Regions from separate parts of the Streptomyces sp. CG4 genome, predicted to be linked through region 1. Evidence: riboswitches for the same ligand, from Rfam matches in the RefSeq annotation. Region 1 holds a riboswitch; the other holds the start of a gene.
The links. A riboswitch is a leader RNA that binds a small molecule or an ion and turns the genes downstream of it on or off. The one in region 1 is predicted to bind S-adenosylmethionine.
Positions count from the first base shown of each region.

Region 2: another riboswitch for S-adenosylmethionine. It lies ahead of thrC (threonine synthase); the one in region 1 lies ahead of AB5L52_RS31705 (aminotransferase class V-fold PLP-dependent enzyme).

Region 1 is NZ_CP163525.1:6,942,108-6,945,501, reverse strand. Features, by position in the region: gene AB5L52_RS31715 (rhomboid family intramembrane serine protease) at 1-381, shown strand, start outside; gene AB5L52_RS31710 (Lrp/AsnC family transcriptional regulator) at 378-659, shown strand; gene AB5L52_RS31705 (aminotransferase class V-fold PLP-dependent enzyme) at 726-2,117, opposite strand; SAM riboswitch class IV at 2,279-2,395, opposite strand; gene trpD (anthranilate phosphoribosyltransferase) at 2,471-3,394, opposite strand, start outside.
Region 2 is NZ_CP163525.1:5,326,155-5,329,548, reverse strand. Features, by position in the region: gene AB5L52_RS24275 (MoaD/ThiS family protein) at 106-381, opposite strand; gene thrC (threonine synthase) at 378-1,655, opposite strand; SAM riboswitch class I at 1,673-1,828, opposite strand; gene AB5L52_RS24265 (glucosyl-3-phosphoglycerate synthase) at 1,989-2,933, shown strand; gene AB5L52_RS24260 (trehalose-6-phosphate synthase) at 3,008-3,394, shown strand, end outside.

The DNA of each region.
Region 1 (3,394 bases):
TACGTCGGCTGCGGATATCTGGCCCTGCTGGGCTACGCGGCCGCCAATGCCACCTCCGAGCAGTCGCTGGTCGGCGCCTCCGGGGCGATCTCGGCGGTCCTCGGAGCGTTCCTCTACCTGTTCCCCCGCGCCCGCGTCACCAGTCTTCTGCCGTTCCTGTTCTTCCTGCCGCTCAGGTTTCCCGCGTGGGTCGTGCTGCCGTTCTGGGCGGCCCTGCAGTGGGCGGCCGCGGAGCAGACCTCCGACGGCCCCGGGGTGGCGTATCTGGCCCACCTGGTCGGCTTCGGGCTCGGCTTCGGCTACGCGTGGGTGCGCTACGGCCGTGCGGCTAGAGTGAAGTCCGCCCCAGCTCCGGCACCCGAGGGAGAGAACCAGCCGTGATCACCGCGATCGTCCTCATCAAGACCAGCGTGGACCGGATCCCCGAGATCGCGGAGCAGATCGCTTCGCTGGAATCGGTGAGCGAGGTTTTCTCCGTCACGGGTACGTATGACTTGATCGCGATGGTCAGGGTGCGGCAGCACGACGATCTTGCCGATGTCATTCCGGGCCGGATCAGCAAGATTCCCGGGGTGGAGGGGACGGACACGCACGTGGCGTTCCGGACGTACTCCCAGCACGACCTCGAGGCGGCGTTCTCCATCGGGCTGGAGTCGTAGGGGCGCCTCGGTACGTCTGCGGGGCGGGGCCGCATACCGATACAGCCCCGCGCCCCTCCGGGTGGATCAGTTCACCGCCGGTACACAGCGGCCGTCCTCCGTCCTGTACGTCCACTTCGCGCCGTCGGTCACCAGTTCCCGGACCGCCGCCACGAAACGCTCCACGTGCTCGTCGGGCGTTCCCGCGCCGAAGCTGACCCGGATGGCGTTGAGGGACTTCTCGCCGGGGGCCGCCTCGGGGGCGCCGCATTCGCCCTGGGTCTGGGGGTCGCTGCCGAGCAGGGTGCGGACCAGCGGGTGGGCGCAGAAGAGGCCGTCGCGGACGCCGATGCCGTACTCGGCGGAGAGCGCCGCGGCGAAGTGGGAGCTGTTCCAGCCCTCCACCACGAAGGAGATCACGCCGACGCGCGGGGCGTCGTCGCCGAACAGGGACAGCACCTTCACCTGCGGGACCTCGGCGAGGCCCTCGCGGACCCTGGTGATCAGATGCTGCTCGCGGGCCACCAGGGTGTCCCAGCCGGCCTCGGTGAGCGCCTTGCAGGCCGACGCGATGGAGTAGGCGCCGATCACATTGGGCGAGCCCGCTTCATGCCGCGCGGCGCTCTCGTGCCACTCCACGTCCACGCCGCCGTCCTGACGCCGGGTCACCTTGCGGCTGGCGCCGCCGCCCGCGAGGTACGGCTCGGCCGCGCGCAGCCAGTCGGCGCGGCCGGCCAGGACGCCGGAGCCGAAGGGGGCGTACAGCTTGTGGCCGGAGAAGGCGACCCAGTCGACGTCCAGGTCGCGGATGTCCACCGGGTGGTGCGGGGCGAGCTGGGCGGCGTCCAGGACGATCCGGGCGCCGTGCGCGTGCGCCGCGGCGGCCAGTTCGCGCACCGGCCACAGCTCCCCGGTGACATTGGAGGCGCCGGTGACGCAGACCAGGGCCGGACCGTGGCCCCCTTCGATCGACACGGTGCGGTCGGCGAGGGCCCGCTCCAGGGTCGCCACGGCCTGCTGCGGGGTGCGGGGGGCGTTGAGGTAGGTGACGTGCGCGTCCTGCCAGGGCAGCAGGGAGGCGTGGTGCTCGGTCTCGAAGACGAAGACCTGGCAGTCGGCGGGGAGCGCGCGGGCCAGCAGGTTCAGGGAGTCCGTGGTCGACCGGGTGAAGACCACCTGGTCGTCGGCGCGGCAGCCGAGGAACTCGGCGACCGCCTTGCGGGCGTTCTCGAACAGGTCGGTGGAGAGCTGGGAGAGGTAGCCGGCGCCGCGGTGGACGCTGCCGTAGTAGGGCGCGTAGGCGGCGACGTCGTCCCAGACGCGCTGCAGGGCGGGGGCGCTGGCCGCGTAGTCGAGGGCCGCGTAGGTGACCTCGCCGCCGGTGACCAGCGGGACGGTGACATCCCGGCCCAGAACGGGCAGCGCCCCCGAAATGTCACGGCAAACGGACTGGTCGGCGGCAGCGGTGAAGACGGACATGGGTGAACTCCCGTGAGGACATACGCCCTGAGGGCGTAGGAAGAAGAGGAAAAGGGTGTGCGGAGGCGGGGCTCGGCGGCCCTATCGCATTCGCTTGCTCACGGGAGGCTCCTCGACGACCAGGACCCCTGCCCTCGCATACAAACCAAAGGCGCGCGAGGGGTCCGCGCTTGCCATAGACCTCACTGCCTACGGCCTGGTCTTCACCCGGGGCACCCCGCCACGGACGGAGGGTTGCCGGACAGTCGGCCGGGGCCTCATGACTGTCACTCATGACCTGGGACAGGAACGTACGGGAAACGATCGTCGTCCCGCAACCCGAGTCCGGATCGCGGGACGACGACCGGTGCACGCTAGGCGTTGCTGGCCGCCACCCACCGCTCCAGCGTCCGCTTCGCCGCGCCTGAGTCGATGGACTCGGCGGCCCTCACCATGCCGGCCCGGAGCTGGTCGGCGAGCGGGGCGTCGGTCGGCGCGAGAGCGACCAGCGCCGCCGCAGAGTTCAGCAGGACGGCGTCCCGGACGGGGCCGCGCTCGCCGTCCAGCAGGCGCCGGGCCACCTCCGCGTTGTACGCCGCGTCGGCGCCGCGCAGGGCCTCCACGGGGACGAGGTCGATGCCGACCTCGCGCGGGTCGAAGATCTCCTCGGTGACCTTGCCGTCCCGGACGACCCAGACCCGGGACGTGGACGTCGTCGTCAGCTCGTCCAGTCCGTCGTCGCCCCGGAAGACCAGGGAGGAGTTGCCGCGCTCGGCGAGGACTCCGGCCACGATCGGTGCCATCCGGGGGTCGGCGACACCGACGGCCTGGGAGCGCACCTTGGCCGGGTTGGTCAGCGGGCCCAGCACATTGAAGGTCGTACGGATGCCCAACTGGCCGCGGGCCGGGGCCACATGGCGCAGTGACGGGTGGAACTTCACCGCGAAGCAGATGGTGATGCCGGCCTCTTCGGCGACCTCGGCGACCCGCTTCGGGGTCAGGTTCAGATTGATCCCGAGCTTCTCCAGGACGTCGGAGGACCCGGAGGCCGAGGACGCGGCGCGGTTGCCGTGCTTGACGACCTTGGCGCCCGTGCCCGCGACGACGATCGACGACATCGTGGAGATGTTCACCGTCTTGGCGCCGTCGCCGCCGGTGCCGACGATGTCGACGGCCGGACCCGGCACCTCGATCACGTTCGCGTGCTCGTACATCGCGCGGACGAGCCCGCTGATCTCCTGGACCGTCTCGCCCTTGGCCCGCAGCGCCACCATGAAACCGGCGATCTGCGCGTCGGT
Region 2 (3,394 bases), 1.6 Mb from region 1:
CCCCAACTGTACCGCGCTCAATCACGCAGAATTGCCCCCTCCGCTTCTCTCACGGAGGAGGCAATTCGATGAACAATGAGTAACTCTAGTTACCCAAGGTAACGATCAGCCGCCGGCCACCGCCGGAATGATCGAGACACCCGCGCCGTCGGGCGTCGCGGTTTGAAGGCCCTGCTCGAAGCGCACGTCGTCGTCGTTGACGTAGACGTTGACGAACCGGCGCAGCTTGCCCTGGTCGTCCAGGACGCGCGCGGCGATCCCGGTGTGGTTCTTCTCCAGGTCCTCGATGACCTCGGCGAGGGTCGCGCCCTCGGCGGCGACCTCGGCCTGGCCGCCGGTGTAGGTGCGCAGGATGGTGGGGATGCGAACGGTCACGCTCATGCGAGGCCAGCCTCTCGGAAGGAGTCCAGGGTCGGGCGAATGGTGGCGGTGAGGCCGGTACCGGCCACCGCGTCGAGGGTCTTCAGGCCGTCGCCGGTGTTGAGGACGACCGTGGTCTTCGTCGGGTCCAGGACGCCGTTCTTGATCAGCTTGCGCGTCACGCCGACGGTCACTCCGCCCGCGGTCTCGGCGAAAATGCCCTCCGTGCGGGCCAGCAGCTTGATGGCGTCGACGACTTCCTCGTCCGTCACGTCCTCCACCGCACCGCCGGTGCGGCGCGCGATGTCCAGGACGTAGGGGCCGTCGGCCGGGTTGCCGATGGCGAGGGACTTGGCGATGGTGTTCGGCTTCTGGGGCCGTACGACGTCGTGGCCGGCCTTGAAGGCCGTCGACACCGGCGAGCAGCCCTCGGCCTGCGCACCGAAGATCTTGTACGGCCTGTCCTCGACCAGACCCAGCTCGATCAGCTCCTTCAGACCCTTGTCGATCTTCGTGAGCTGGGAGCCGGAGGCGATCGGGATCACGATCTGGTCGGGCAGCCGCCAGCCGAGCTGCTCGCAGATCTCGTACGCGAGGGTCTTGGAGCCCTCCGCGTAGTACGGCCGCAGGTTGACGTTGACGAAGCCCCAGCCCTCGCCGGCCGAGTCGCCGATCAGCTCCGAGCAGAAGCGGTTCACATCGTCGTAGTTGCCCTCGATGCCGACCAGTTCGCCGCCGTAGACCGCGGCCATGACGACCTTGCCCTGCTCCAGGTCGTGCGGGATGAACACGCAGGAGCGGAAGCCGGCGCGGGCCGCGGCGGCGCCGACGGCACCGGCCAGGTTGCCCGTCGAGGAGCAGGAGAGCGTGGTGAAGCCGAAGGCGCGGGCGGCCTCCAGGGCCTGGGCGACGACGCGGTCCTTGAAGGAGTGCGTCGGGTTGCCGGAGTCGTCCTTCACGTACAGGCCGCCGGTGACGCCCAGCTCGTGGGCGAGGTTGTCGGCCTTGACGAGCTTGGTCCAGCCCGGGTTCAGGTTCGGCTTGTCGGCCACGTCCGCGGGGACGGGCAGCAGCGGGGCGTAGCGCCAGATGTTCGCCGGGCCGGCCTCGATACGGCGGCGCAGCTCTTCGGTGTCGTAGCCGGAGAAGTCGTAGGCGGTCTCCAGCGGGCCGAAACACTCCTCGCAGGCGAACACCGGGCCGAGCGGGACGCGGTGCCCGCACTCGCGACAGCTCAGGGCCGCTGCGGGACCGAGGTCGACGGTGGAATTGCTTGCAACTGTCTGCACAGCCATGGAGGCGAGGCCCTTTCTCCTCATCTTCCTCATGACGCATCTCGCCATGAGACGGATTTGGCACCTTCCCTAGCCGGGAGCCTCGCGGAGCGATCCCTGCGGATCTACGAGTACCGACTGGAGGGTTGCCGGGGCTTCATCGGGCCGTGTCCCTCTGCCCCTCTGGATGAGCGGTATTCGGTTGTGAACGCGCGAGAACCTCCGACATGCGATGGTCATCGGCGTTGTTCAAGACTGTAACCGACGGCCAGGAGAGTTGAGATAGTCGTCCGAACCGCGAGATGGATCACACGGTCACCCCCTGTGATCACGAACAGAGAGGAGCCGCAGACCGTGCTGGAAGAAGTCGAGCACTGGCTGGCCACCCGCTCCTGGTCCGTGGCCGATCGCCCTCTCCACCGGATCCTGTCCGCCAAGCAGCGCACGGGCCAGACGATCAGCGTCGTGCTGCCCGCGCTCAACGAGGAGGAGACGGTCGGCGACATCGTCGCGGTCGTCCGGCACGACCTGATGGAACAGGTCCCGCTGGTCGACGAGATCGTCGTCGTCGACTCCGGCTCCACCGACCGTACCTCCGAGGTCGCCGCGCGCGCGGGCGCCCGGGTCGTTCACCGCGACGAGATCCTCCCGCGCGTTCCCGCGGTCCCCGGAAAGGGTGAAGTGCTGTGGCGCTCCCTGCTGGTGACCGGCGGGGACATCGTCTGTTTCGTCGACGCCGACCTGCGCGAGTTCTCCTCCGACTTCGTCTCCGGGATCATCGGCCCGCTGCTCACCGAACCGGGCGTCGACCTGGTCAAGGCCATGTACGACCGTCCGCTCGCCGGGGCGGCGGGGCAGGGCGGCCGGGTCACCGAACTGATGGCCCGGCCGCTGCTGAATCTGCACTGGCCGCAGCTGGCCGGTTTCGTACAGCCGCTGGGCGGCGAGTACGCGGCCCGCCGCAGCCTGCTGGAACAGCTCCCCTTCCCCGTCGGCTACGGCGTGGAGCTGGGCATGCTGGTGGACGCGCTGCACCTGGTGGGGCTCGACGCGCTCGCGCAGGTGGACGTGGGCGTGCGCAAACACCGCCACCAGGACGGACAGGCGCTGGGCCGGATGGCCGCGGCCATCTACCGCACGGCCCAGCTCCGGCTGGCCCGCGGCCATCTCGTCCGCCCCGCGCTGACCCAGTTCGAACGGGGTGCGGACGGCTTCGAGCCGCGCACGTACCCGGTGGACACCGAGGAGCGGCCGCCGATGGCGGAGATCGCCGAGTACGCCGAACGCAAGGTGGCGTGAACCGGTCGTATACGTCCGCGCGCCGGGCCCATCCGTACGTTTGAGCGTTTCCGGGCCGGGCTAGGTTGTGGACCATGGCTTCCACGCAGGGTGCTGCCGAGAAGGCTCGGGTGCTGGTCGCGTCCAACCGCGGCCCGGTTTCATACACCGTCTACGAGGACGGCGGGGCCGGCGGGGCCGGCTCGCTGCGCGCCAAGCGGGGCGGCGGCGGGCTGGTCTCGGGGCTGTCGGCCATCGGGGCGGACGCGGGCTCGGTGTGGGTGTGCGCGGCGCTCGGCGACGGCGACCGGGCGGCCGTACGGCGGGCGGCCGGCGGACTGCTGCCGGCCGAGGACACCGGCGGGCAGCGGGTGCGGATGCTCGACATCGACGCACGGGTGCACTCCGACGCCTACAACGGCATCGCCAACTCGGTGCTCTGGTTCGTCCACCACATGCTGTACCAGACCCCGCTGGCGCCG